Regions from separate parts of the Paenibacillus crassostreae genome, predicted to be linked through region 3. Evidence: predicted binding sites of a transcription regulator. Region 3 holds the regulator's gene; each other region holds the start of a gene.

Region 1 (10,448 bases), 120 kb from region 3:
TACATTGTGAACTGACCATTGTCATAGTTGAACTGCCATTCTATACCGAACTTGTCTGTTAGATTGCCATAGCATGCGCTCCAGAATGTTTCCTGGAGTTCCATTCCGACCTTGCCACCTTCTTGGAGTTTCGCAAACAAAGATTTTACGTCATCTAAATCCTTACTTACGATGGCTAGGCTGATATTGTTCCCTACTACAAATGGCATACCTGGGAATGTGTCAGAGAACATCACATTACTTCCTTGAATTTGAAGTCGAGCGTGCATGACGAGATCTTTTGCTTCTTCGGGGAGAGTGAAGTTTGGATCTGGAGGTGTATCTCCAAAGGACATAATCTGTGGTTCCTCTGTACCAAATATCTCGGCGTAATATTCTACAGCTTCACGACAGTTTCCATTGAAATTTAGGTATACATCAATTGACATTTGCTTCTCTCCTTCGATATGAACTGTAAATCATTACTAATGATTTATATATGGATTGTAGCATTTATTCGAGAAATATCCAAAAACTTAAAAATTGTAAACGGGTGTCTTAAATCCTTTGAATAAACTCCCTTTTCTATTAAACTAAAGACAAGGTATAGCACTCCATTTAAAGTTCGTTGTAACAAGGCAGAAGGAGCTGAAGAATATGAAAGAAATGATTCAAGAAAAGTTAATAGAAATTGAACAAAAACATGATGTCAAAATACTATTTGCTGTTGAGTCAGGCAGCCGCGCATGGGGGTTTCCTTCCAAAGATAGTGATTATGACGTTCGTTTTGTATATATTAGACAACCTGATTGGTATTTATCTATTGACGAGAAGCGGGATGTTATAGAGGTTCCTATCAATGACCTATTAGACATCAATGGGTGGGATATTAGAAAAGCTCTAAAGTTGTTTCGGAAATCCAATCCACCACTATTAGAATGGTTAGTTTCTGAGATCATTTATTATGATACATATGGATTTAAAGATGAAATGTTAAGGTTACGGCATCAAGTATTCTCTCCAAAAGCCTCAGTTCATCATTATTTAAGTATGGCTAAAGGAAACTACCGAATGTACTTACAGGGTGATGAAGTAAAAATTAAAAAATACTTTTATGTGTTACGTCCTATATTGGCATGTAAATGGATTGAGAAGTACAATACGAATCCGCCTATTTCATTTCAGGATCTGCTAACTGAAATGGTAACTGATCCCGTATTGAAAAGTGAAATCAATGAATTATTAAGTAGAAAGATTGCCGGTGAAGAACTAAGTTTAGAGAAGAAAGTTGAAAGGGTAAATGAATTTATAGAACAAGAAATTGAGTATCTGACGGATTTTGCTAATTCATGTACAAGCGAACTTGAGGATCCTACGAACCTACTGGATATTTTATATAGAAAGTACTTAAAGATAGTATGGGGGAATACAGGATGATGGGGTCGTTGATTGAATCCGTGGTGAGAAAGTATTGGTTAACATGGAGAGGTTCCATCCAAAAGGGAATAGGTGGGTGGAACAATACAACATATTTTGTGGGAAATGATGATCTGCGCTATGTTCTACGTTGTTATGAAACACATCGAGATCGAGAAAAAATTGAATTTGAACATGCTATTTTAGAATCACTTCAGCATCAGTCACTAAGCTTTAAGGTTCCTATTCCAGTCAAAGCACTCGATGGTCAAACCATCGTTCAGATGGATGATGGAAGTGGAAAGTTTGCCTGTCTATTCGAATATATTGAAGGACTGTCTCCTAAAGAGAGCAACACCGTCATAGCTAACTCGTTCGGTGAAGTTACGGGTGAGCTTTCTGTTACTCTTGCAAGGGTCAATCTAGATATTGCACCTGCGTATCGACCGTATTATGAGTTGGAGAAGTCTTATCCAATATGTACACGTGAGGTCGTATTAGACTTTTGCGAGAATCCTCCGGAAGCCTTCGATGATCTGACAGACATCCTACATAAACTTAGAATAGCCTATATCGAAATCTGTGAATCACTAACTGGACTGGAAAAGTTGCCACAACAGCTTGTACATGGTGATCTGAACGAATCCAATCTTCTGGTACATAAGGAACATGTCGATCAGGTATGTGCATTACTTGATTTTGAATTTTGTACAATCGATGTGAGAGCGATGGAGCCTGCTGTTGTGATCTCGGGACTACTTGGTCACCAAGATGAAATAGCAACCGTGCGGCAATTTTGTACAGGCTTTGCAAGCAAAGTTCAGTTGTTACCAGAAGAAGTAGCTGCAATACCCATACTTATGCGCTTGCGTAAAGTGGATGTGTTTCTTCATTTTCTAAGTCGCTACCTTATGGATACAGATGGACCGGAGGTATTACGAGAGCAAGTGCAGTTGCTGGTTGCTGATCTGAAGCAATTGGAGTTAAGTTGGATTTGGATAGAAAAAGAGTTGAATATATTAGCGAAGGGAACATAAGTTGTGATTCATGAAAAAATTCCTTCAAATGAAGGTAGTATAAATTCTGACACAATATTGTGAAATTTATCACGTTGTAATTATGAAATTTTAATATATAATAAATTTATAATAAGAAATAGGGGGAATAAAAATGAAATTTGCTAAAATGTTATTAGTTGCAGGTGTATCGGTTGCTTTATTATCAGGTTGTGGTGCTAATGAAGAGAAAGCGGCTAATGAAGCTGCTCCAGCTACAGAACAAGCAGATGTTGTAACAACAGCATCACTTGTAAATGAAGGAGAAGCATTCACTAAAGCTGTAAGTGCAGATGGAACATGGATCATTGCTATTCTAAATGATGTAACCATAGATCAAGACGTTACCGTTGCTGGTGAATTCCGTAATAAGAACGAAGCGGAAGGCGATATCTATCGTAAGATTGCCCTTTATGCACAGGATGCGGATCACAAAGTGACTGCAACATACACACTTACAGTACCTAAATTAACTGTACAAAGTGAGAATTTGAAAGCTCAAGGCGGAACAATCAAAGGTGACGTTTATGTAGAAGCCAATGGATTTACTTTAACTGAAGATGCAACGATCGATGGTAATCTTTACTTTGCTAGCGAAGATGTAAAAGCAACTGCAGTACTTGAAGGTAAAGTAACTGGAGCAACTGAAGTTAAATAATCTCGTAATCATACTGATCATTAATATAAATAGCCTGTATGCAGAGCCTCGTAATCGTGGCTTTGTATACAGGCCTTTTTTCGTTTTACACAAAGATGAGAACATAACCTTAAGCATGAATAACGATAATGAAATATCAATCCTGATCAGTTAAGTTGTGACATGTATTCATATGGAGTTATTCCGAACACACTCTTAAAATGCCTGTTCATGTGAGTTAGATCCACAAATCCGCATTCCGCCACTGCCAAATAGATATCTTTGTTTTTCTCAATGGAATGCTTGGCATGTTCTACCTTACAATTCAGAAAAAACTGATAGGGTGATATTCCTGTATAAGTTTTAAACTCACGAATAAACTGATATTTGGACAGGTCAAATTCTTTACAGAGATCGTCAAGCTTAAGCACATTTTCTATATTGCCAAACATCATTTCTTTTGTTTTTTTAACAAGTTTATTATTTTTTCTATGGGGTGTATCTATTTCTGTATTGGATACATAGTCGACTAGAGTTAATAGCAGTTCATTGCATAGTGATTCTTCTTTTCCGTTCTGGATTGCATGGCTTAGGGATAATATACATTGTGCTAAGCTGGCATCGTAGATGATTGGAGATGAGAAATTCACTAATTCTTTCTTTTTCGATATCTCTAAGAATAGATCCGGCTTGATATAGAGCATGACATATTCAATACCAGATTTATCATATGACCTACCGTCATGCGACTGCTCGGGATTAAACAGCATTACGCCATTTTTATGGGATGATTGAAAACTACCGTCTAGGTTATATTGCTGAATGCCACGCAGGGTTACACCGATCGCATATTCCTCGTGGCAGTGCTTTTTATATGTGAAATCAGTCATACTCGCCGATAAGGCCAGAATATCTGTTGACTTTCTATAGTTGAATTTCTCCATACTCTTCGCCTCCCAATCTCTATAGGATCCCCGAAACCAATATTGCAGAGTACACTAAAAAGAGCGCCATCAGGACATTAATCACCTTTTGATGGTTCTGCAGATAACTTCTGAAGATCGTACCAAATATAACCCAGGTCGTAAATGCCAAAAAACCGATAACTGATATTATTATAACAAATAGGAACGATGCAAGTGATGATGTATAATAGGGCAACACATAACTAGGTATAACGGTTACCGTAAACAATAGCACCTTTGGATTTACAAATTGCATTAGTAAGCCAGAGACAAAATTAGCTGGTTGATGATTTTTAGTTTCCGTTGAACCCATTTGATAGATTTGGTAAGCAAGATAGAGCATATAAAAACCGCCGATGATCCGCATAATACTCAAAATATTCGGAATGATCTCAACAAGAATGCGGTTGAGTATGGAAGATGTGGCGAGTAACAAACCAAAAGCTATAGTGGCCCCATATACATACTGCATTGTTTTTCTGGCGCCAAAGTGTTGTACGGAAGATAAAATAACAATATTGGTAGGTCCAGGTGTAATTGTAACCACAACACAATAGATCAAAAAGGATGTTAAATTCATGTTAAACCTCCTATAAAAGTATCACATGAATATACACCTTTCATCTAGCATGCTTATAGTATATTATTGCAGTCAGTTAAACTTGGATGAAACAGTTCTAGTAAATGGAGTGATAAAATTTGAATTCTCATGAATGTTTTTTAAAGCAGATTCAGCTAAAAAGACAGGGTATCCCATCTTACGATAACTATCCATTTAATTTAGGGGTAATTAAGAGTCTCCATAAGCTTGATCTCCACCCTAAGGTAACCTATATAGTTGGTGAGAATGGAATGGGGAAATCAACTCTAATGGAGTCAATTGCAGTAGCGTGGGGGTTTAATCCTGAGGGTGGAACGATTAACTTTTCTTTCTCGACTCGATCTACTCATTCTGACTTGTATGAATATATTCAATTGATTAAAGGTCCTTATAGACCTAAAGATGGCTTCTTTTTTAGAGCTGAAAGTTATTATAACCTCGCTACGAATATAGATGATCTCGATAGTCAAGATTCATCCGATCGCCCAATTAAAGAATCTTATGGTGGGAAGTCTTTACACGAGCAGTCACATGGTGAGTCGTTTTTTTCAACATTCGTGCATCGCTTCGGAGGTAAAGGATTATATATTTTGGATGAACCAGAGGCTGCATTGTCCCCTCTCCGCCAAATGGCGATGCTTGCACGAATTCATGAACTGGTTCAACAAAACTCACAATTTATCATTTCAACTCATTCACCAATCCTGATGGCATACCCAGACTCAATTATATATAATCTAAATCCAGATGGCATCGAAATGAGTTCTTTAGAGGAAACCGATCATTACGTGATTATGAAGGAGTTCCTTAATAATAAAGATAAAATGCTGAATCAGTTATTTGAAAGTGAAGCGGAAGACGAATGAAGAAAGTTACGAGTATGAGTTAAGCTTACGAGCTAATTACTATATCGAAAGGTGGGATATAAATGGAGAAGCAGAAGTTAATACGTATCTTTGATAAGCAAGCAACCCAATATGAGAAAAAAAGAGAAAACCCAGAACAACACCGTTGGCGTCAACATCTTTTAAGCCACGCGAAGGGCGAGGTGCTTGAGCTTGCAGTAGGAGCAGGTGCTAATTTCCCATTTTATCCTCCAGCAATTAAGGTTACCGCAACTGACTTTAGTGACACGATGCTTGAGAAAGCAAAACGAGCGGCAAAACAATATCATATTGACGGTGAATTTCTTTGTTCTGATATTGAAGAAATGAACTTTTCCGACCAATCATTCGATACTATTGTATCTACGTTATCATTTTGCAGTTATGATAATCCATCAATGGTGTTGGATAAAATCAATCGGTGGTGTAGGCCGGATGGGCAAATCCTTCTCATGGAACATGGGATCAGCTCTAACCTTGCGTTTTCCACTGTCCAAAAAGTACTTAATCCGCTTTTATATCGTGCTTATGGATGTCACCATACAAGAAACATTATGGAACTAATTCGAGAGTCAGGTCTCAAAATCAATAAGGTGGAAAGCTACTGGCTTAACACAGTTCATCTTATTTGGGCGAACCCGAGGTAATAAGTCAATAAATATGAACCAGTCTAACTTAAGGAAAAGAGGAGTAATTCTTTATGAAAAAAAATATTGTTATCATTTTTTTAAGCATCATTATCGTTTTGTTATTTGTTTATATGTTCTTGGGTAAAAGTGTTGAATATGAAGTTGTAGCAATAGAAGATGCTCCTACTTCGATTCAAGCTGCTATTCGAGAAAATAATGATAAATTGAGATTTAGTATATTTCAAGATGGAACCAATACATACATATACTACAAAACCGACCATGCTGCTAATGAATATATAACTACTGATTTAGTATTAAAGGTTAAAGGGGGTAAGTATATAGCAGCTGCAGAAGTTACATATGCAGTGAACGATGGAAATGTAAATTACGATAAATTAATAAAACTTGAAAAAGTACTAGATAAAGATATTCTACTAACTGAAAAGAATACTCGTTGATCGAATCCGTTTCAGATTGAATGATCGGGCAATTCCCGAAGTCGAAAATTCCGGTTTTCAGGTATTTGAACAAGTTTGAACTCATAAATAACGCTCCTCTACATTTTTCGTAACCGCTTTCAGTAAAATTATAATTGATTATCATAATAAGGTTTATTAGGTGAGGTGGGATTCAGACTTTGAAATCAAAAAGGTTGTTTTTATCCCTTCGGATGAAATTTATTATTCTTTTATTAGTGCTGATTACGATACCATTTTTCTTAATTGGATTTATTACATATAAGCAATATTCGAGAAATGTAGAGGCGGATGCAATTACTTATACAGAGCAGATAATAGACCAGATAACTATTAATTTAGATCGCTATATCAAAGATATGGACAGATTAACCTTGGCGCCATATTACGACAATAATGTCATTGGCATTCTTAATGCACATTTATCGACGACTAACACGAGTGGCAATTTCGTTAAATCGGAAGAAGCGGCAAAAATGAATCTGATGATTTCGTCGCTTGCCATTGATCGCAGCGAGCTTCAGAGCATTACTATTTTCGCTAATGACGGCACGATATTCAGTAATTTGCAAGAAAGTATCGCTAAGAATTGGGCGTATGAAGACAATCATTGGATGGACGATGTGATTGCAGCGAATGGCGATCTAGTCATTATCCCGCCGCATACGGTGAATTACTATATTGGTCAGAATAAAGAGGTCGTTTCGATTGCAAGAGTGGTTAGGGCAACGCTGACGAATGAACAATTGGGAATTGTGAAGGTCGATCTCACGGAGACCGGATTTCGAAAAATTCTCGGTTCAGCCAGTTTTAGCCCGAATAGTCAGCTCTATGTCTCGGATCGTCAAAATAAGCTGTTGTATCCGCTTCATGGCAAGGTTGATTTGATTGCAACAGGACCTAAAATAACCATAGACGGGGAGACATTAATTACAGCGACCAAACAATCTGGTTATACAGGCATGAAAGTAACGGTGCTAATCCCACAAGATGATATGAAGGTGGGTGCACGCCAATTAACTCGCTCTACACTCTTCATTTCTTTAGGAGCTATTCTGCTCGCTTATTTTTTTGCAGGAATTGCTTCAGGAAGATTAGTTAAGCCAATAAGACATCTCCAAATGAAGATGAGGAAGGTCCAAAAAGGTGATTTTCAAGAACGGGCGGTAGTGACAACGTATGATGAAATTGGGCAGCTTACTTTTGGTTTTAATATTATGGTCACTGAAATTGAAAGATTGGTTAAGGAAGTATACGAGAGTAAGCTGCGTGAACAGGAAGCTGAATTCTACGCACTACAGAGTCAGATGAATCCTCATTTTATATATAATACGTTGGAATCTATTAATTCACTTGCTTTGCAATCCAATCAATTCGAGGTATCTGATGTGGTTGTGAACCTGGGGCGTCTTCTAAGGTATACCGTAGATCGACAGGACAAATATGTTTTTTTGAAAGATGAAATTTCTTTTGTGAAAGCCTATTTGGATATTCAATCAACACGCTTAGGAATTAACCTTTCTACAGAATTTTATATTGAAATCGGTCATGACTACCTATTAATTCCGAAGTTAATCCTACAGCCATTAGTTGAGAATGTGATAGAACATGCCCTTGAAGATGATCCGGTTACGGTCAAAATCATGTCTACAATAGAAGAGGAAGATCTTATCATTCTCATTGAAGACAATGGTGCTGGAATGACAACTGAACGTATGGCCTATGTTAAAAAGCATATATATGCAGAGCGGGATGAAACGCTTAGACAACGATTTGGGGAAAAGAAAAAGGAGTTTGCGCTTCGGAATGTGCATCGGCGATTGTATTTACTGTACGGAGAAGGTTATGGTCTGTTTATTAATGGGGCAAAGGATAGAGGCATTCAATTAACGTTACGTTTCCCATTACGCTACGAGGAGGATAATTAACCTATGCTTCAAATTCTACTGGTCGAGGATGAAATTAATTTGCGTTCACGATTTCGCAAGCTGCTTGAGGATGTGATTGGAGGTTGCAAGGTAGTAGGTGAAGCATCGAACGGTCTGGAAGCTCTGGAATGGCTTAAAACCAATGTCACAGAAATCGTTATTACAGATATTCGGATGAAGGACATGAATGGAATCGAGCTGATGAAACGTTTGAAGGAACAAAGTCCTTCCATGCCAATGGTGATTATCAGTGGTTACAGTGATTTTGCCTATGTAAGAGAAGCGTTGCGTTATGAAGTAACCGATTATTTGCTTAAACCGCTAGATCGAGTTGAGCTGGCACATGTCATCCAAAAGTTGACTAATAAGCTTAAAGGAAATAATACAATTCATATGGAGCAACCTTTGCAGACTTTATCAACTAATACTATGAGTTCAGATCCTGTAGATGTGGTGAAGGAGCGTCAAATCATTCGTAAAATTAAAGAAATTATCACATTACGGTTGGAACAGGATATTTCTTTGCAATATTTGGCTGATCAGGTACATCTGAATCATCGATATTTATCGGTGTTATTTAAAACGGAAACAGGTATTAATCTTTCCGATTACGTAACGAAGTGCCGTATGGAGAAAGCAAAAGGGTTGTTAAAGCATACGCAGCTAAAAATTCAAGATATTTCGCGACTCGTGGGATATCCAAACAATAAATATTTTATGTCTGTGTTTAAACAAGTAGTGGGTTTTACACCTACGGAGTACCGGGATCATGATCATTAATACTCAGCACGTTAATAATAGTTCAATACAATTCAAACCTTTTCTGAACATTAGGTCATTATAATGGAGTGGCCATCTTTTATATAATCAAATTATGAAAGCGCTCCATAAATAGTGATTTCAAAATTTAAAGGGGGTAAATACCTATGAAAAAAGGTGCAACGATCATCATGTCACTGCTGCTCATGTTGGTTATGATCGCGGGCTGCGGTACAAATAAGACGGAGGTTAAAGGAAATACAGAGCAAGCAACAACAGCACCAGAAGCAACGGAAGCTTCACAAAAGGAAGTCACACTGAAGTTCAGCATCTGGGGAAATGATACACATAAACAGATGTATGAAGATATGATCGCGAAATTTAATGAACAGAACCCGAATATTCAAGTAGAAATTATGGTCATTCCGTTAGCTGATTATCAGCAAAAGTTGACGATTATGCAAGCTTCGAGAACAGCGCCGGATATTGCATGGTTAGCCGAACGGATGATTCCGCAATTTATTTCGACAGATGCTTTGCTGGATATTTCCGATTTGAAATCAGATGAAGCGTATAATTTTGCTGATATTTTTCCATCAGGTCTTGAATTGATAAGTAAGGGTGACAACCATTATGGTATTCCATTTTCAACACCACCTTCAATGATCTACTACAATAAAACACTATTTAAAGAAAAAGGTCTGGTAACACCGACAGAACTTTATATTGAGGGCAAGTGGAATTACGACGAATATTTGAAGGCGGCAAAAGCACTTACGGATTCCTCCAAGGGCATATATGGCACTAATCTTATTCGGAATGGGTGGGAGAATTGGCCTGATGCGTTGCAAACGCTTTTTAACGCTTATGGAGCAGAATTAATTAACAAAGAAGGTACAGAATTCACATTGGATTCGAGCCAAGGGGAGCAAGCCTTGCAATTGTTTTCGGATATGATTTTTAAAGATGGTGTTCATCCGAAGCCGGGTGATCAAACGACATTTGATTCAGGAAAAATAGCGATGCAAAAAGAATTGTTCAGTTATATGGGTAAAGCCAAGGCGGTTACGGATTTTGAATGGGATATTGCACCTTTGCCAGCTGGACCCAATGGAC
Region 2 (10,448 bases), 2.2 Mb from region 3:
CATGTATAGAATTAATAGTCTTATAAATCTATAAGAAAAGTGGGTCGATATATAAAGCTATAATAAAGGATATATGAAACTACAAGAGCGATTATAGGTAATACATAAAAGAAGTGAAGCAATATGACCTTCATTTTTAGTTAACTTTATTCAGGTTATTGGGTATGTGGGATCTAGTAGTTTCCTAATTCACCCTTTTGATTAAATGTGAGGGAAGTAGTAAAGTTATATAGATATTAGTTAGGAGGTTCAGGCTATAATGTATTACGAAGACAGCGAGAATTTAACAATTATGACCTATACACTGAATAGCGGTATTAAAGGAACCGTTCCTTTATCCAATAAACAAATTCAAGAATGGATCGAGAGTTATCGATCAAATACTAGATACATTACCACAATCGGTAAAGAGTTCTTCGGTCTTAATCCAGAGCTTGTGGCAGATTTCAAGGTACAGAATCGATTCTCCAACTATGTGGAGGTGATCAGACCTATCTCCATAGGAGATCAAGAGAAGAATGATGAACTTTCGCAAGCTTATGAGGAGAATCTAGTATTCTTTAAAGTAGACTGCAAATGTGGGACAACGTATACAACTTACTCGCAATACTACACAACGAAATGGTTTTGTTCAAAGTGTAAAGAGATTGTATTTATGGACAAGAAGAAGGGTAAGGTTCCCACCGACAAGGGTGAAGCTTGGTATATGACGAATAAATATTTTGTGGAGCGGGAAGCATAGAATTCAAATATATTAAACTATCAAACAGAGGAACAATAGCTTGAGATAATCGGCTATGTTCCTCTTTCTATAGAAGAATGATTATACTTTGAATCGTTCGATAAGAGAATGGAGTTTCTCCGACATTCCTGAAAGAATACTAGCAGAAGAATCAATCTCTTCTAGTGAAGAGAGTTGTTGTTGAGAGGCAGCGGATACAGTTTGTGCACCATCCGACGTTTGATTGGCCACTTCGACGAGGACTTTGGCTGTATCTACAAGGATATTTGCACTTTCTGATAGCTGATGGACTGCAGTAGCAACATATTCATTCTGCGCACTAATGTGAGTAGCCGCAAATTCTATTTGTTCGAAAGAGGATCCTACTTCAGAGATTTGTTTGGTTCTTTCGGTTACTTGTGTGACTGTATTAAGCATACTATCACTAATATTTTCCATGAGGTGCATGGTTGTATTTACAACTGCAGATATTTCTTTCGCAGATTGAGCAGAGTTCTCCGACAATTTCTTTACTGAACTAGCTACAACAGCAAATCCTCGCCCTTCTTCACCTGCACGTGCTGCTTCAATCGCAGCGTTAAGAGCTAGTAGACTAGTTTCTTCGGCCATTCTAGTCATCACATGAAGCATATTTCTTATATCTTGAGAATGATCTTGGAGGCTTTGGATTGTTTGTGATAATTCCTGAATATCTTTATTCATGAGAAGCATCTGAGCCACGGTATCGTTCATTGCTATTCTTCCTATTTGTGCTTTATGCAAATTATCAGAAGCTGAGTGAAGAGCTTGTTCTGTGCTTATAGATATCTCAGCAATAAAATTAGATATTTCAGCTATTTGTTGAGAGCCCACTTCTAGATTTTGTAATTGTTTTTCTGCGCCAGAAGCCATTTGCTCAATAATTATGGTGGTATGTTGTCCTGCTTCTCCAGATTGTTTAGAACTTGCGGATAGTTCTTGCGATGAGGAGGCAACTTGCATGGAGGTATCGTTAACTTCACGGATCAGACTTTGAAGATTAGAAGTCATTATATTAATATCTGTTGCTAGCTTTCCGATCTCGTCTTTACTGTTAATTTTTAATGGTTTCAAGGTTAGATCACCCTTAGCAATTCGGTGAACGTTGGCTGACAGATGAGCTAGTGGATTGATCATTCTCCGAATGATGAGATGAATAATCAGAGCAGCAGCAATGAAAAGAATAGTACCTACAATGAATGGATATTTAAGCGTATCGATTGTACGTTGTTGGATCAACGGGGCGTCAACATTGATCGCTAACAGGCCGACAATCTCCTGATTGGGATCATTATTTTTATATATAGGTCCGTAACCTGTCTTTAGTTGAACATCATCATATGTATATACTTCTGAGTAGGCTGAATGCTTCATACTAAGGATCATTTCTCGAGCATCTTCATCGAAATAGAAGGCATCTCCTGCTTTATAGCCTCTACTTTTTAAATTTGTATCAACAGCCAAAATTTTCCCTTCAAGAGATAGGATGTAAGCTTCCTTAAAAAGATCCTTCTTATGTACGATCCAATCTATGTTTGATTCTACTTCGCTAAGCAAGGTAGCGTCACCTTGGGCAAGTGCTATGATATCTTCGGGATCAACAAGGCCTGAAGTGATGTTGGCACATCCCACGGTTTCTATACCTAATGCCTCATCTACTTGTCTGTATGTAATCTGATAGGCAAAGATGCTAATTGATGCACCTACGATGATGAGTAGGGTAATTAAGGTTAATGTGACCCTTTTAGCCAATCCCATTCTAATGTCCTCCAATATTGTGTAATTTAAAATTAATATTCAATATGAATATAGTGGAAGTAATTATATTAGCTTTTAAATATTTAATCTGTGGTTATTATCACTTATCCCGAGAAAAAAAGAGTTTATTTTTTAATATTGTGTGACAAACTTCACAATCGAGTTCATTTTCGTCTCAAAGTGTGATAAATATCACATGTGCTTTTTGAAGTGTCTGGCACAATGTATGAATGTGATAAATGTCATTAAATAAATTTGCTGATGATGTATTTTGATAACTTAACTATAGGAAGAGGGATTGGAAATCATGGATCCGGTTATGCTTTCACGCATTCAATTTGCGTCGACCACACTGTTTCACTTTATTTTTGTACCATTATCTATTGGATTAGCATTATTGATCGCCATTATGGAAACAATGTATGTTATTAAAGGAAAAGAAGAATACAAGAAGATGGCTAAATTCTGGGCCCATCTGTTTCTCATCAACTTTGCAGTGGGTGTGGTAACAGGTATATTACAAGAGTTTCAGTTCGGGATGAACTGGTCTGACTACTCTAGATTTGTAGGAGATGTATTCGGAGCGCCGCTAGCGGTCGAAGCTTTGCTTGCGTTCTTCTTAGAGTCTACGTTCCTGGGTCTATGGATCTTTGGATGGGATCGCCTATCTAAAAAGCTTCACTTAATGAGCATATGGTTAGTATTTTTTGGTACGCTGATGTCTGCATTTTGGATCATCGTTGCGAATGCCTTTATGCAAGTACCGGTTGGTTATGAGATTAATAATGGTCGAGCCGAGATGAATGATTTCTTTGCTTTGATCACGAACAAGCAACTATTACTGGAGTTCCCACATACGGTACTAGCTGCATTTATGACAGGTGCTTTCTTTGTTGTAGGTGTCAGTGCCTATAAGATGTTAAAACGTAAAGATTATGAATTTTTCAAGAAGTCCTTTATTATAGCGATAATAGTAGGAATGGTTTCTTCAATTGGTGTCGCGCTTGTAGGACATAGTCAAGCTCAGTATCTGGTTGAGACTCAACCGATGAAGATGGCGGCCTCAGAAGCGCTATGGGATACAAGTTCCGATCCAGCGCCTTGGACGGTATTTGCGACTATAGATACGGATAATAAAGAGAACGGTTCAACTTTTCAGATCCCATATTTGCTAAGTTTCTTATCGTATAGCAAGTTCTCGGGTTCATTGGAAGGCATGAACCAGTTACAAGAACAATACGTAGAGGAATATGGCCCTGGGGATTATATTCCACCTGTAAAGACGACTTTCTGGAGCTTTCGGATTATGGTAGGGAGCGGATCTATTCTTATTCTTCTAAGTATGTACGGTGTCTACCTCGTAGCTCGTAAAAAGCTAGATCAAGTCAATAAGTGGTTCTTGCATATCATGGTATGGGCAATTTCATTACCATTTATTGCGAACTGGGCGGGATGGATCATGACAGAGATCGGTCGTCAACCATGGACGGTCTTTGGACTGTTTAAGACAGAGGATAGTGTTTCACCTAATGTATCTGCAGGGCAAATTTTGTTCTCATTAATTTCATTCTCACTTGCATATTTAATATTAGCTATCATCTTAGTTTACCTATTTTTACGTGTGATTAAGAAGGGACCGCATGATTCCGATACTCATAAGGAAGAATCTCACGACCCATTTGATAAGGAGGGTAATTATGTCTCTTAATGAGTTATGGTTCTTGTTGATAGCCGTACTATTCATTGGTTTCTTCTTCTTGGAAGGCTTCGACTTTGGCGTAGGTATGTCAACAAAGCTTCTAGCGAAGAATGATTCTGAGCGTCGCGTATTAATTAATTCGATTGGCCCCTTCTGGGATGCGAATGAAGTATGGTTGATTACTGCAGGGGGTGCGATGTTCGCGGCCTTCCCTCATTGGTATGCTACTTTGTTTAGTGGATTCTACACTGCATTAGTATTTGTTCTATTAGCCTTGATTGGTCGTGGTGTTGCATTTGAATTCAGAGGAAAGGTTCACTCAGAGACTTGGAAGAAAACTTGGGATATTGTTATTTTCTTAGGTAGTTTGCTTCCGCCGCTTCTATTCGGGGTCGTATTCGCTTGTTTAATACAAGGGGTCCCTATTGGCGAAGATATGAATATGAATGCGAGTTTCTCTGATATTGTCAATGGATATACGCTATTGGGAGGTATCACTGTAGTTGTTCTTTGCTTAGTGCATGGACTTATGTTTACTACCTTAAGAGTTATGGGAGATTTGCAGGATCGAGCACGTATGATGGCTAAGAAGCTATTGATTCCTCTAGCTGTTCTATTAGTAGGTTTTGCTGTGATGACGTATTTTGTGACGGATGTATTCGAAGTTCGTGGCACTATTCTTAGTGTAACTGCTGTTGTAGGCGTGATTGTCTACTTCTTAGCCGCATACTTTATTTCACGCAAAAAAGATGGTTGGGCTTTCGGTATGACAGGAGCCGTAATTATCGTATCCTTTGCATCCATATTTATTGGGTTATTCCCACGGGTTATGGTCAGTTCGATCAGTGACACCTTTAGTTTAACGATTACGAACGCTGCATCGGGACAATATTCATTAAAGGTCATGTCCATCGTTGCGCTAACCTTGCTTCCATTTGTTCTAGGGTACCAAATATGGAGCTACTTCGTATTCAATAAAAGAGTTAATGCGAAAGATCATTTGGAATACTGATGGGTCGCGACTTATTAGGTTTCAAAGGAATCAAACCCGTTCTATTGATGGTGGCACTACTGACCTTAGTGCAAAGTATATCCATATTGTGGATGGCCAGAGGGTTGTCGGAAGTTGTCTCCGCACTTTTTGCTGGGGAAGCCCTGCAGAATCAGCATGATGGAATCTTCATGTTTCTGATGGCATTTCTGGTTCGCCATGTCATAAATTTCTTGCAACAAAAAATAACGTACCGCTATGCAGAGCATACCGGTGCGTTATTGCGCAAACAATTAATAGACAAGCTATTTCAACTTGGACCTCGGTTCGCTAAGACAGAGGGAACAGGGAAGCTGGTTACGCTTGTTTTGGATGGAATATCAAAATTTAAGCTCTATTTAGAATTGATCATACCGCGTACGGTAGCAACTGCGATAGTTCCAGTAGTCCTTCTTATATATATATTCACGCAAGATATGACGTCCGGAGTTATTCTCTTAGTTACGATGCCGATTCTAATTGCATTCATGATTCTAATCGGACTTTCTTCGCGTAAGCAAGTAGATGGTCAAATGGAATCTTACCGGAATTTAGCGAATCATTTCGTTGACTCATTACGTGGGCTAGAGACCCTGAAGTATTTAGGTCGAAGCAAGTCACATGAAGGTTCGATAGGCAAAGTTAGTGATAGGTATAGAAAAGCTACAATGAAAACGTTGCGTGTTGCCTTCTTATCTTCGTTCGCATTGGACTTCTTCACGATGTTGTCTGTAGCTTCGGTTGCTGTTAGTCTAGGTCTGCGCTTAATCAACGGTGAAATGATGTTGGTCACAGCTCTAACGATCCTCATTCTAGCACCAGAGTATTTCCTACCCGTACGGATGGTAGGATCAGATTATCATGCTACTTTGAATGGGAAGGAAGCAGGAGAGGCAATCCAAGCTGTAATCGATATGCCAATTGAGAAGGAGGAATTGTCTCTTCCTGAAGGGTTCTCTTATTCTTGGAATACCGATAGCCAACTGTCATTATCACATGTACAGGTACAGCATGAAGCAGAGGGTCCTTATTCCCTGCATGATGCAACCCTACACATTCAAGGAATGAAGAAGATTGGTATTATTGGCGAAAGTGGAGCTGGGAAATCAACGCTAATTGATGTGCTAAGTGGATTTCTACGACCCTCTTCAGGCACCGTAGAGTTGAACGGACAAGCGCTTTCGGCATTAACAGATGTGGCATGGCAGAATCAAATGACATATATCCCCCAGAGTCCCTATTTATTTAGCAGTAGTCTTGCTGATAATGTGCGCTTCTATACGCCTGATGCAAGTCAGGCAGAGGTTGAGGAAGCAGTTAAGAATGCGGGTCTATCTGAGCTTGTGGAGAGTCTACCAGCAGGCGTTGACGAGGTCATTGGTAGTGGTGGTCGTGTCTTGAGTGGTGGCCAAGCTCAGCGGGTAGCGCTCGCACGTGCATTCCTAAGTGATCGACCGGTGATTCTGTTAGATGAACCAACAGCTCATTTGGATATCGAGACGGAATATGAGTTGAAGGAGACGATGCTTTCTCTTTTTAAGGAGAAGTTGGTATTCCTGGCTACACACCGTCTACACTGGATGCCAGACATGGATCAGATTATCGTGATGGATCAAGGTAGAGTAGCAGAAATTGGAACCCATGAGGAGTTAATCGCTTGTAAGGGTGTTTATTATGCGTTAATTACTTCACAGCTGGAGGGTGTGCTATGAAAGGCGAACAATGGCTACGGCCTTATATCACACAATATTTCTGGCGCTTCGTCATTATTGTAGTTTTGGGTGCGCTAACGTTACTAACAGCAAGTAGTTTAATGTTCTCCTCTGGGTATCTGATTTCTAAGTCTGCACTTCGGCCTGAGAATATCTTGATGGTGTACGTGCAGATCGTTATTGTAAGAACTTTTGGTACGAGTAGATCAGTTGTTCACTATGTGGAACGTCTCGTTGGACATGATACGATTCTGAGAATTCTATCAAAAATGCGCGTACAGTTATATCGTATTCTCGAACCGCAAGCGCTATTTATTTCATCAAGATTCCGTACAGGGGATATCCTTGGAGTTCTTGCAGAGGACATCGAGAAATTACAGGATGTGTACCTACGTACGATTTTCCCAAGCTTAGTAGCATTACTGCTATACGCTATATCCATTACGGCATTAGGGCAATTCGATTTGCAATTTGCTCTATATATGGCGTTATATCTCCTTATTCTCATCCTTGTTCTGCCATGGATCTCACTGTGGCTCACGAAGAAGAAGAATCAGCAGTCACAGCATAAGCGTGGTCGATTGTATCAGACTCTAACAGACGCTGTAATAGGCATGAGTGATTGGGTCATTAGTGGTAGACCAGCTCAATTCGTTGAACTCTATGAGAACAATGAAGTAGAAGTAGCGCAAATTGATCGTAAGTTAAGTACATGGGCGAGATGGAGAAATCTGATCGGCCAAACAACGTCGGGGATCGCAGTAGTAGGTGTTTTATATTGGTCAGGTCAACAGTACGCTGATGGATTGATTGCCTCGACGATGATCGCAGCATTTGTACTTGTAATCTTTCCACTGATGGATGCATTTCTTCCGATTTCTGAAGCTATCGAGAAAGTTCCACGTTATCAAGGTTCTTTTGTCCGTTTGGCTGAGATTGAGGATGCGGGAAAAGAGATGAAAGGGACAGATTCCTCGCGGATCGAGAAGATTAGTGAAGAGGTCTTGAATAGGGCTAGAAGTGACGCACATCTTAAGATAGATCATGCTTCATATCGATATGATGACTTAGGAGTATGGTCTTTCCAAGACATTACATTAGATATTCCTCAAGGGAAGAAAATCGCTATTATTGGGCGAAGTGGTGCAGGTAAATCTACGCTATTGAAATTGATTCAAGGCGCTGTTGTTCCTGAAAAGGGTAGTGCAACAATTCATGGGATGGATGCCCATCTATATGATGAACATATCCCTAGCATCATTTCCGTATTAAATCAAAGTCCACATCTATTTGATACAACGGTAACGAATAATATCCGCATGGGTAAATTAGATGCAACGGATGAGGAGATAGCTGAAGTAGCTCGTAAAGTGAAGATGGATCGTCTCATTGAATCACTTCCGGAGGGCTACAAAACGGCTATGCATGAGACAGGGCAACGTTTCTCTGGAGGAGAACGGCAACGGATCGCATTAGCGCGTGTCCTATTGCAAGATACACCTGTTGTCATACTAGATGAACCTACAGTGGGACTTGATCCGCGGACAGAGAATGAGCTGCTCGCTACGATCTTTGAGACGCTTAGAGGGAAATCCCTTGTGTGGGTGACGCATCATCTCGTCGGTGCAGAGCGAATGGATGAGATCATCTTTATGGAGAATGGAAAGATTGAGATGAGAGGTTCACATGTTGAGCTCATGGAGAACTATCCACGCTACCGTAATCTCTATCATTTAGATCGGCCGGAGAGTTTCTTGAAAGCATCAGATTAGCGCTGCGCGGTGGCGTGGCATTACCAATAGAAGAATTATCAGGCAAGCGTAAATGCCGTGGCATCGCCAGTAGTTGTAAATAGTACAATTAAAAGTAGTGCATTCCATACAATACTAATATTAGTTGCATAGAGTACAATTAAATCCGAGGAAATCACCAATTTGCTATCGACCCCTCATTTTAGATGTATGTTATACAACTAATTTTCCACTTACTCTCAAACCCTCCCGAATAGATGTGCTTTATGCAACTAATGGACAGAGGAGGGGGCGGTAGAGGTAGAGTACGTAGAGTATGAGGATCTGAAGATAGATTAGATGGAACTAACGGTAGAATATTTAGATCTGCCGTTAAATGAAAGACCGCCCAGTATATGGTATGCCCTTCCAATTGATAATCATGACTATCAATGGGGGCTTGACCAATGAAACTGGGCGGTCTTTTTTTCAAAAAGAACTTAACCTAATCTGCCTTCGGATGAATCATTTGTTCTGGTCGCACAATCTCATCGAACTGGGCTTCTGTTAATAGATTGCTCCGTAGCGCTGCTTCTTTGAGCGTTAGACCTTCTTTATGGGCTAGCTTAGCTACAGCCGCTGCATTCTCATATCCGATATGCGGATTTAGCGCAGTCACAAGCATCAAGGATTGTTCTAAGTTACGTTGGATAACGGCGTAATTGGGTTCGATCCCAATGGCACAATTATCATTAAATGATCTTATGGCATCTGCCAAAAGTCCTGCCGATTGAAGGAAATTATAGATAATGACAGGCTTGAATACATTCAATTCGAAATTACCTTGGCTTGCTGCAAATCCAATCGCTGCATCATTCCCCATCACTTGGCAGACAACCATTGTTAGGGCTTCACTTTGAGTTGGATTGACTTTACCTGGCATGATGGAACTTCCAGGTTCATTCGCTGGTATAATCAGTTCTCCAATGCCGCATCGTGGACCACTTGCTAACCATCTCACATCGTTGGCAATCTTCATGAGGTCTGTAGCGAGCGCTTTCAATGCACCATGAACATAGACGAGTTCATCATGGCTCGTAAGAGAATGGAACTTATTAGAGGCAGAGGTGAACGTTTTGCCGGTTAGGTTGCTGATTTCCTCTGCGACCATATCCCCGAACTTAGGATGGGCATTAATACCGGTACCTACTGCTGTTCCACCAATAGCTAGTTCACGGACATATTCGACACTACTTCTAATCATACTTTCCGTCTTATCGAGCATGCGATACCAGCCACTTACTTCTTGACCTAAGGTCATAGGTGTGGCGTCCTGCAGATGAGTTCTGCCTATCTTAATAATATCTTGGAATTGTTCACTCTTGAGCAGGAATGTTTCTTTTAATTGAGCAATCGCAGGTAGTAATTGATCTTCTACCGCAATGAGGGCAGCCATATGCATAGCTGTTGGGAATGTATCATTGGAACTTTGTGATTTGTTAACATCATCATTGGGGTGAATGCGAAGTGGACTATCTTTGAGTGCGAGAAGTTGATTGGCACGGTTCGCAATAACTTCGTTGACATTCATGTTAGACTGAGTTCCACTACCTGTTTGCCAGACGGCGAGCGGAAAGTGTTCATCGAGTTGGCCTGCGATAATTTCATCAGCGGCTTCAACGATGGCATTCACTTTAACGGAGTCCATTTTGCCAAGTTTACCATTAGCGATAGCGGCGCTTTTCTTCAAAATAGCAAA
Region 3 (10,448 bases):
CCTACAGGAATCCAACATGGAACAATAACGGTTATGATGGAAGGTCAACCATTTGAGGTCACTACTTATCGAGTGGAAGGGACATACATCGATCATCGACGTCCTGACGAAGTCACTTTTGTCAAAGATATTAAAGAGGATTTGCAACGTCGTGACTTTACGATGAATGCGATTGCTAGAGATTTGGACGGTACATATATTGACCCTTTCGATGGTTTAATGGATACACGTAGAGGCAAAATCCGTTGTGTAGGAAACCCACTTGAGCGTTTCGATGAGGATGCATTGCGAATGGTACGTTGTGTTCGTTTTGCATCTGTATTCGGATATTCTATCGCAAAGAATACATGGAAGGGACTATGCACTCAACGGAGTCATCTCCAATACATAGCAATGGAACGGATTCGTGTTGAGATTGAGAAGGTGATGAGTGGGGAGGACCCATTAAGAGGGTTTGAATTATTAAATCGTAGTCGCTTATTAGAATTTGCGAAAGTACCTGTATTGTGTTCGCGATTTGATTCTGAATTATTATCAAGAATTCATGAGTTAAGTGCTGAATCTGTTCATCTTAGATGGGGGTTATTACTTTATGCAGGGAATTTCAATGGCAATGAAGCGAGAACATACTTAAAGAAATGGACATTCAGTAATCAGAAAAAAGATGATATCAGTAGTCTGATTGACATAGATGAGCAAGTTCGATTTCTATTTGAAACAAATAATCTCATAAGCTTGGATGATTCACAGAGATTATCCTGGATCAGTATCGTTCTACAATCAGGATTGGCAACTGCTAAAGGATGGTTAGAAATACAAGGTGTAATTCCTGAGCATAGACGTGTTGTGTCCACATATGATTTAACCATTTTGGCGGTTTGGACAAGTCAAATGAGAATTCACCATCTGAAACAATTAGTTGTGTCAGGTGGAGACATCATGCAGACTTTGAAGATGCCTTCAGGACCTTGGCTAAGAGAAATGCTTCAACATTTATTATTAGTTGTATCTGCAGGAATCGTCGAGAATACTAAAGAATCTTTAATGGATGAAATGAAGCGGGTGAATAAGAATCATGGTTGATGATACTTTGTTGAGTATGTTACTTGAAGCGGAAAATGAATTTATATCGGGTGAAGAAATCAGTCGGAGATTATCGATTAGTCGAACGGCAGTATGGAAAAAAATAAATAAATTAAGAAGCTTAGGATATGAATTTGAGGCAATTTCACATAAAGGGTATCGAATTATAGTGTCACCAGATTTTCTTGACCCACTGACATTAACTAATGCTATTCATACAACGGTTATGGGGTCTAAGGTGGAGGTAATAAAGACGACGTTCTCTACACAAGAGGATGCGCGAAGAAGAGCAGAGCAAGGTGCGGCTGAAGGTACGCTTATTATTGCGGAGGAACAGACTGGGGGGAAAGGGCGACTGGGTCGGAAATGGTTCTCTCCTTATGGGAAGGGGATCTGGATGAGCTTGATCCTTAGACCACAGCAACCTTTGAAGTTCGCATCACAACTAACCCTTCTTACAGGTGTTGCCGTCTGTCGAGCCATTAGACAAGTGACAGGATTAGAGGTTGGAATTAAGTGGCCCAACGATATTCTGATTCAGAAACGGAAAATTTGTGGTATTTTATTGGAGTCGGCTATAGAAGATAATGTCATGCGTTATTGTATTGCAGGGATAGGCATTAGTGTCAATGTGGATGATAACGATTATCCTGATGAGTTAAAGACAATTGCTACATCTTTAAAGATAGAGAGTGGAAGCACAGTCAATCGAACATTATTGATCGCTGCGGTCATGGAAGAGTTCGAAACATTGTATCAAATCTACCAACAGAAAGGTTTTCGTCCGATCATAAATTTATGGGAAGCATTGTCGTTGAATCTTAACGAAGAGGTTATTGTTCACTCGCATCAAGGCATACAAGAAGGTATAGCAGTTGGTTTAGACTCAAGTGGTGCATTGCTTGTAGATATGGGGATGGGTGAAATCAAGCCTGTGATCTCTGGAGATGTCAAACTTAAATAGTGTAAAATACGATATGGTTTGGTATACTGTGTCTGAGGCGGTATCGATATGAATCGAACTGCACTTATGTTACATGGTTTATTTGTATTAAACATTACTTACTGTATATCGTGAGTACGTTGGATTCTGCTCTGAGCCGAAAGGACCGAGACAGAAGGGACGATCGAAAGTGACTCTTTTTTGACTATCGGACCTTTTTAGTGGAAAAGCTAAAAGGTTTTTTTGTTTTGTTAATGAAGAAGGGAGCACGGATTATATGTCAAGAAAATCAATGCTAAATATTGTGAAAATTAAAAAAATGAAAAAGGATGGAATTCCTATAAGTATGGTTACAGCTTACGATTATCCATCAGCTAAGTTGTCAGAGGAAGCGAATGTGGACATCATACTTGTCGGTGATTCATTAGGAAATGTCGTACTTGGCTATAACTCAACCATTCCAGTAACCTTGGAGGACATGGTGTATCATTCTCGTGCGGTGGCTAGAGGTGCGGAAAATACTTTTATCGTAACAGATATGCCATTTATGACTTATCATGGAAGTATAGATGAAACTTTACGTGGTGTACGGAAGATTATGCAAGAGGGTCATGCCCATGCTGTCAAAATGGAGGGTGGAAAAGAAATATGCCCTACCGTTGAGGCAATTGTGAAATCGGGTGTTCCTGTACTGGGACATATTGGTCTGACCCCACAATCGGTGAATCAAATTGGTGGATATCGCATTCAAGGAAAAGACGCTAAGGATGCTCAACGGCTAATGGATGAAGCTAAAGCGTTAGAAGCGGCAGGAGCTTTTGGGATTGTATTAGAACTGGTCACTGAGCAGGTGGCTGAAGCCATTTCCAAGGAATTATCCATTCCGACCATCGGTATTGGTGCAGGGCGATATTGTGATGGACAAGTGTTGGTATTCCATGATATTTTACAATATGCATCACCTTATATGGAGAAACGTTTTGTCAAAACTTATGCGGACATTGGTTCAGTAATTCGTGAAGGGTTAGGGAATTATGTTAAAGAAGTGAAGGAGCGCTCTTTCCCATCTGCGGAACATGTCTTCACAGCGGATGAACAAGTATTAGATTCCCTTTATGGTAGTGATACATCAAAGGAGGAGTAAGCATGAAAGTTATTAGATCCATTTCTGAATTAAAACATGAGTTACAACAATATAGAGTAAGCAGTCAGCATAATGCAAAGATTGGATTAGTACCAACTATGGGATTCCTCCATAATGGACATGCGAGTCTGATGACTCGTGCACGTGAATTCGCTGATGTAGTCGTTGTTAGTATCTTTGTCAATCCAATCCAATTTGGACCTGGTGAAGATTATGAGACATACCCACGTAATGAAGAACGTGATTTAGCGTTAGCTGAAAAACAAGGTGTCGATATTGTTTTTATACCCACAGTTGCTGAAATGTATCCTCAACCGACAAAAACCAAAATTAGAGTGTCTGAACGAACCGATCGTCTATGTGGAGCATCTCGTCCGGGACATTTTGATGGTGTGACGACTGTTGTAAGTAAATTGATCAACATTGTGCAACCTCAATTCGCCTTTTTTGGACAGAAAGATGCTCAACAAGTTGCTGTACTTCAACAGATGGTTATGGATTTGAATATCAATGTGGAGATTGTTCCATGTCCGATTGTAAGAGAAGAGGATGGACTAGCACTCAGCTCCAGAAATGTTTATTTAAACACAGAAGAACGTAAACAGGCCCTTGTGCTCTCTCGTTCCCTTCGCGATGCGGAGGTGGCATTTAATGATAGCAAGTCTGTAACAGCATCTGAATTGCGTGAGAAGATATTATCTATGATTCAGAGTTCGCCACTCGCAAAGATCGATTATATAGAAGTGCTGACATTTCCTGAATTGATTCCAGTGGCCGATAATGCCATTGTGACAGAGGTTGAATCTCAAATAATAATTGCGCTTGCTGTGAAGTTTGGAACAACTCGACTTATTGATAATATGTTATTTATGCCAAAGGGGGCTTTTTCAATTGTTTAGACATATGATGAAATCTAAAATTCACCGAGCAACAGTTACTGAAGCGAATTTAAATTATGTTGGAAGTATTACTATAGATGAGGATTTAATGGAAGCGGCAAATATTCTCGAAAATGAAAAAGTTCAGATCGTAAATAATAATAATGGTGCACGCTTGGAAACGTACGCTATTCCTGGTCCAAGGGATAGTGGAGTTATATGCCTTAATGGAGCAGCTGCACGGTTAGTTCAACCTGGGGATACGGTTATTATTATTTCGTATGCTGTTATGTCTGAGGAAAGCTTACAATCACATAAGCCAACAGTTGTATTCGTTGATGAGAACAATAAACCTGTTCAATTAATGGATAAAGAAGTGCATGCGACGATTCTGTAAACCATGGGTTATGTGAATTGATGCAATGTATGGAAACAACGAATGAAAAGGTCCACTTAAACAAAAAATGATATTAGTAAGTTTGCACTAATATTATGATTGTTGAAGGTGGGATGCAGGTCATGTTTCAACATGTATTCGCTGAAATGAACGACATGTTAGAGGAAATTGTCAAGCATTACCCAACAGCACAAGAGACTCAAAAGCAACTTTTGCTTCAAAGGTGGAATATGCTTAAAGCGATGAGTGATGGAATTATTGAGGAATGGCTCTGTTTTGAAGAGAAAATGAGCACATTCCGAGAATATATGGTACTCTCACCTGTGTTTTCTTTAGCTGCAACACCTGAAATGGAGATGGAGTCCTTCATACGCGGTCAAGGGTATTTCAAATTACTGATGTTTCGTCAATCGATCCAGCAATTTTCTAATATTGTTAACGAAATGCCTGACAGCGTGCTCGCCAGACTATATATTGCTATGGCCCATCTTCATTTAGAGGAGACAAGCGAAGCTCTTGTACAATTTCACAGGATTCTTCCTATGGCAGAGCATAATCGTTTAAAAGCAATGATCTATAACGCTTTAGGATGTATTCACGTCAAATTATCGGATACATCTAAAGCTCAGGAGTACTTTGCGTTGGCTTTACAGAATGATCCGACCATGCCTGATCCACTAGTTAATTTACAGGTGTGTTCCCACAATCATGGTCAACTTCAATATGGAAGTCAGCTTATTTCATTATTTTAAAGTAAGGACATCCTATAGAAGACGATGCCTGTTAAGCGAAAGCAACAGAGCATCGCCTTTTTTTTCAACATATTAGAGAACTATTCCATCTTCTGCATACAATTTCATAATTCAAATTAATGAATAAATTTAAATCTTCTGTTATGCTGTAAAATGAGACTGGATTGAAAGGGAATAATTGAACATGAAATTTGCTGTACTGGACTTTGAAACTACGGGCAACCAGTCCACGGATGAGATCATTCAAGTGGGGCTTGCCATTATTGAGGAAGATCTATCAATATCACAAGTATATGGATCATTTGTTAATCCCGGGATATCTATTCCTCCTTTTATAAGTCAATTAACAGGCATCACAGCTGGTGATGTTGAGAATGCTCCTTCATTAGAAGAAATGTTGATGGAGTTAGTTCCACTGTTAGATGATGTTGTTTTGGTAGGTCATAATATTGCCTTCGATTTTAATTTTTTGCAGAACGCACTCGATCGATGTGGTTATTTACCATTCGCTGGTCGGTTGTTAGACACCATAGATTTGCTAAAAATAAGTTTTCCCTCATTATCGACATATCAATTAGGTCTAGTTACTTCACAATTCGGTATTCAGCATGATCGACCGCATCAAGCCGATAGTGATGCATTAGCAACTGCGCATGTGTTACTGAAATGCTTAGACGAATTAATTAGTCTTCCGCTTATTAGCTTACAAAGAATTAATGAAATATTTGGTGATGATGATAGTGATTTAGCTTGGTTCTTCGATGTTTTGTGTCGTGAGAAAGAGAAAGAGCCCGCACAGGACTTGGAGAAACATACATTTTATCGTCGCTTGGCATTAGCAGTTGAAGATTGGACGGATATTTCAGCGCCACGAGATGATGCAGACGATAATCCATTAAAGAATATGGAATTCAATGAGTACCTTGAGAAAATTCAAGACCAACTTCGCACATTGATGCCTCAGTATGAAGCACGAGAATCACAAAACATGATGTTCAATGAAGTAATGAAAGCACTACAGGATGAAAAGCATCTACTTATAGAAGCTGGAACAGGTACTGGTAAATCACTAGGATATTTGATTCCTGCTATCTATCAAAGTGTGAAGCGTGAGCAGAAAGTTATGATCAGCACGCATACGATTAACCTTCAAGAGCAGTTACGTGAACGTGATATTCCACTGTTAACTCAAGTAATACCCTTTCCATTTAAAGCTGCCGTTTTTAAGGGTAGACAACATTATTTGTGTTTGAGAAAATTTGAACATAAAATAAATACTAGAGACTTCAGTAATCCTAAAGAGGATATGCTTATAGCTGCACAAATGATCGTATGGTTAACGCAGACTTTGACAGGTGATGATGAAGAATTAAATCTTGTCGGTCGTGGTGCGGATTTCTGGGAAACAGTGTCCAGTGATTCGGATTCTTGTCTGGGTCGGGCCTGTCCTTGGTTCCGTAAATGTTATTATCATCGAGCTAAACATGAAGCGAGTATTGCGGATGTTGTCATTACTAACCACTCTAAATTGTTCACGGATGTGAAAGCGGGTCATCAATTATTGCCTGCTTATGAGTATTTAGTCGTTGATGAAGCTCATCACTTAGAAGATGTTGCAGGTAAACATTTAGGGCTACATATGAGGTATTTCAATGTGATCCACACCCTTGTACGACTGTACAAAGATAACCGAAATGGACAATTCCCTGTTCTACGAGATCAACTTCGCCAATCGTTTAATGAGAAATCTCAGGATTGGGCTGTACTGATTGATCGTATGAGTGGTGATTTAGTTGAAGTGAAGGAGCATTGGGACCGATTAAGTGACATGCTGTTTACACTGCTACCTGAGCGAAGTGATGCTGCACCTGGAGAAACGGGACAATTTGTCCTTCGCTTACAACCTTCAAAGAAGCCAAAAGATTGGGAAGAACTAGCAGCAATAGAGAATCAAATTTATGTTTCGTTAGGTGAAGTTATCCGTAATGCTGATAAAATGATAAATGAAATCAGAGAGAATCTTGATGACCAACAATTAGAAAGCCTCCTTACAGATGTAAGTGGTCTTGTGAAAGATTTAGCAACTCAACGAGAAGACCTGCATTTCTTTATCTCACTAAACGATGTAACGAATGTATATTGGATGGAGGCTAATGGCCACTATCGTAGTAAGTCATTACAAATGTATGCCGTTCCTATTGATGTTAGTAAGCAATTGAAGGAAGTATTCTTTGATAAAAAGAAGAGTATTATTCTAACTTCTGCAACACTTTCTATCGATAAGTCTTTCCAGTATATGATCGAGAATTTGGGACTTCAAGAGGCGGCAGACAAGGATCAAGTGAATACAGTCATGCTTCCATCACCATTCCGTTATCGAGATCAAGCCTTATTAGTTATTCCACGTGATTTCCCAAGTGTGAAAGGGAGCATAGGTGATGCACTCTTTGTTGAAACATTAGTGAAGTCGTTGGCTGACACCGCGATAGCTACGCATGGACGTATGTTAGTATTATTTACTTCATATCGGATGCTACGACAGGTCCATGAACCGTTAACTAAAGCCTTATCATCCACAGATATTGCAGTGATTGGTCAAGGAGTGGACAATGGAAGTAGAACTAAGTTGATTCGTCGATTCCAAGACAGTAGTGCTTCAGTATTACTTGGCACAAGTAGCTTTTGGGAAGGGGTAGATATTCCAGGTGAAGCGTTAACTTGTCTGGCTATCGTACGACTGCCCTTTCAACCTCCGAACCATCCACTTGTGGAAGCGAAGAGTGAATTATTACAACAACAAAAGAAAAATCCTTTTATGAAGCTTTCCGTTCCGCAAGCAGTCATTCGTTTCAAACAAGGTTTTGGCCGTTTAGTACGTACAGCGAATGATCGAGGAATCGTCATAGTCTATGATACACGTGTGATTGAATCATATTATGGAAAGTATTTCTTATATTCTTTACCTGGTCCCAAAATGGAACATATGCCAACGAATCAAATGGTTCCACGTATTTCTGAATGGTTACAAGACGATTCCCGCTAATAAACCTAAAGTTATTTCATATGTGAACACTAATTATGAGGAGGAGCAAATATGAAATCTGAAAAAATTTCAGAAGCTGTCGTTCGTAGATTACCTATTTATTGGCGTTATCTTTCCGAACTTCAGAGACGAGAAGTGTCAACAGTCTCTTCACAAGAACTTGGTCAAAAGCTTGATTTGAACCCGGCTCAAATTCGTAAGGATCTTGCTTATTTCGGCGATTTCGGTCGGAAGGGGATTGGGTATGATGTGGCTTATCTCATAGAGAAAATCCGTCATATCCTCAATTTAGATCAACAGATTAATGTTGTTCTAGTGGGTGCAGGTAACTTGGGACACGCTCTTTCTAACTATAATGCTTATTTGAAAGAAAATTTAAAAATTGTTGCTGTATTTGATGCATACGAACCTAAGGTAGGCACACAAATCAACACTTTGAAAGTTCAACCTATGGATGAACTTTATGATACGATTAAGAATCACAATATTAGAATCGGAATTATTACAGTACCTGAGTATGAAGCGCAGCAGGTTGCAAATCAACTTATCGAAGCGGGTATTGCAGCTATTCTTAATTTTGCACCTATTATATTAAAGACTCCACCGCATGTTCGTATTCACGCTGCTGATTTTACAACGGAAATGCTTAGTTTGGCGTATTATTTGGAAGAAGGAAAGGAAGATTCCACTGATGGTGAATAGTACAACGAAGAAATGGATGATTAAGAATGGTACTTTTACTATTCTAAACAATAAGCAGTCGATTGTTAAAGGGTATATGCTTATTGAGAATGATCTAATCACATATATTGGTGAAGAGAAGCCATCCATTGATGAAGAAATTCCAGTTATTGATGGGAATAATCTATTATTCTTGCCAGGTCTCGTAAATACACATGGACATGCTGCTATGTCATTACTTAGAGGATATGGTGATGATCTGGCTCTTCAAATTTGGTTGCAAGAGAAAATGTGGCCAATGGAAGAGAAATTCACTTCTAAAGATGTCTACTGGGGATCGTCTCTTTCTGTATTAGAAATGCTTAAGGGTGGAACTACGACGTTTCTAGATATGTATGATCATATGGACCAAGTAGCGAATGTAGTTCAAGAGTCAGGTATTCGTGCTGTACTTACTAGAGGTGTCATCGGTTTATGCTCTGAAGAGGTTCAAAGACAGAAACTTCAGGAAGCAATCAACTTTGCTAAGGATTGGAATGGACAAGCAGAGGGTCGAATCACAACGATGATGTCACCACATGCACCATATACATGCCCACCAGATTTCTTCACACAATTTGTTCAGGCTGCACATGATCTTGATATTCCAATGCATACACATATGTCGGAGACACGAAGTGAAGTCGCGCAGAATGTCGCTGATTATGGTCTCAGACCTGTTCAACACTTAGAGAAGTTAGGTATGTTTACACGTCCTTCTATTGTGGCTCATGGAGTACATTTAACCGATGAAGAAATTGAGATTCTAGCAAAGTATAACGTAGGTGTCTCACATAATCCAGGTAGTAATTTGAAATTAGCAAGCGGTATTGCGCGTATTACAGATTTGTTAAAAGCAGGAGTTACTGTATCGTTAGGAACAGATGGACCTGCTAGTAATAATAACTTAGATATGTTTGAAGAGATGCGTCTAGCTGCTCTTATTCATAAAGGGATTTCTGGAGATCCTACTGCTATTCCTGCGGCTGAAGCTTTACGAATGGGGACTATTTACGGTGCGAAATCATTATTTCTCGATTCAGTTGGATCTTTGGCTCCAGGGATGAAAGCGGATTTTATTGCAATAAATACAGATCAGGCACATTTCATACCTCGAACAGATTTCATTTCGCATGCGATCTATTCTGCGTGTAGTAAAGATGTAGAACATGTGTGGGTAAATGGTAAACAAGTTGTGAAGAATGGAGCTTGTCTAACTTTAGACGAAGAACGTATTCGTCATGAAGCACAATCTGCTTTTGAAGGATTACTCAACCGTTAGGATATGAGTTATTCCTGATCCCTGAAGAAAGGAAGTTCGGGTTGAAAAAGAATAAAAAGAAGCTGATTTGGTTAATTATTGTTATCATAGCCGTTCTATTATTCGGGCTCTACCGATATTATATATACATTATGCAAGACCAATGGAGACAAGAAGAAATAGCAATTGTCGCAGCTAAGCAGCATAGTGAATTAATCAAAGTGACT

Evidence for each region. Region 3 encodes Rex, which represses fermentation and respiration genes when NADH is low (regulators of the CRP and FNR family bind a similar motif). Its sites were predicted from a motif close to TTGTGAAATATTTCACAA; they were not measured.
Region 1: a site for Rex is predicted at 2,490-2,507, ahead of LPB68_RS02710 (polymer-forming cytoskeletal protein). Genes of this name have one in related genera too.
Region 2: a site for Rex is predicted at 2,659-2,676, ahead of LPB68_RS13420 (cytochrome ubiquinol oxidase subunit I). Genes of this name have one in related genera too.

Annotation. Positions count from the first base shown of each region.
Region 1 covers NZ_CP017770.1:559,693-570,140, reverse strand. The annotation lists gene LPB68_RS02725 (VOC family protein) at 1-428, opposite strand, end outside; gene LPB68_RS02720 (nucleotidyltransferase domain-containing protein) at 637-1,416, shown strand; gene LPB68_RS02715 (phosphotransferase enzyme family protein) at 1,413-2,432, shown strand; gene LPB68_RS02710 (polymer-forming cytoskeletal protein) at 2,566-3,108, shown strand; gene LPB68_RS02705 (AraC family transcriptional regulator) at 3,255-4,031, opposite strand; gene LPB68_RS02700 (LysE family translocator) at 4,051-4,632, opposite strand; gene LPB68_RS02695 (AAA family ATPase) at 4,752-5,519, shown strand; gene LPB68_RS02690 (class I SAM-dependent methyltransferase) at 5,582-6,184, shown strand; gene LPB68_RS02685 (hypothetical protein) at 6,238-6,627, shown strand; gene LPB68_RS02680 (sensor histidine kinase) at 6,807-8,573, shown strand; gene LPB68_RS02675 (response regulator transcription factor) at 8,577-9,353, shown strand; gene LPB68_RS02670 (ABC transporter substrate-binding protein) at 9,500-10,448, shown strand, end outside.
Region 2 covers NZ_CP017770.1:2,919,479-2,929,926, forward strand. The annotation lists gene LPB68_RS13410 (hypothetical protein) at 260-742, shown strand; gene LPB68_RS13415 (methyl-accepting chemotaxis protein) at 824-2,518, opposite strand; gene LPB68_RS13420 (cytochrome ubiquinol oxidase subunit I) at 2,826-4,226, shown strand; gene cydB (cytochrome d ubiquinol oxidase subunit II) at 4,213-5,229, shown strand; gene cydD (thiol reductant ABC exporter subunit CydD) at 5,229-6,959, shown strand; gene cydC (thiol reductant ABC exporter subunit CydC) at 6,956-8,731, shown strand; gene fumC (class II fumarate hydratase) at 9,195-10,448, opposite strand, start outside.
Region 3 covers NZ_CP017770.1:678,576-689,023, reverse strand. The annotation lists gene LPB68_RS03265 (CCA tRNA nucleotidyltransferase) at 1-1,083, shown strand, start outside; gene LPB68_RS03260 (biotin--[acetyl-CoA-carboxylase] ligase) at 1,076-2,047, shown strand; gene panB (3-methyl-2-oxobutanoate hydroxymethyltransferase) at 2,304-3,170, shown strand; gene panC (pantoate--beta-alanine ligase) at 3,173-4,069, shown strand; gene panD (aspartate 1-decarboxylase) at 4,062-4,445, shown strand; gene LPB68_RS03240 (tetratricopeptide repeat protein) at 4,568-5,197, shown strand; gene dinG (ATP-dependent DNA helicase DinG) at 5,382-8,240, shown strand; gene LPB68_RS03230 (redox-sensing transcriptional repressor Rex) at 8,292-8,942, shown strand; gene LPB68_RS03225 (amidohydrolase) at 8,932-10,242, shown strand; gene LPB68_RS03220 (cell wall elongation regulator TseB-like domain-containing protein) at 10,284-10,448, shown strand, end outside.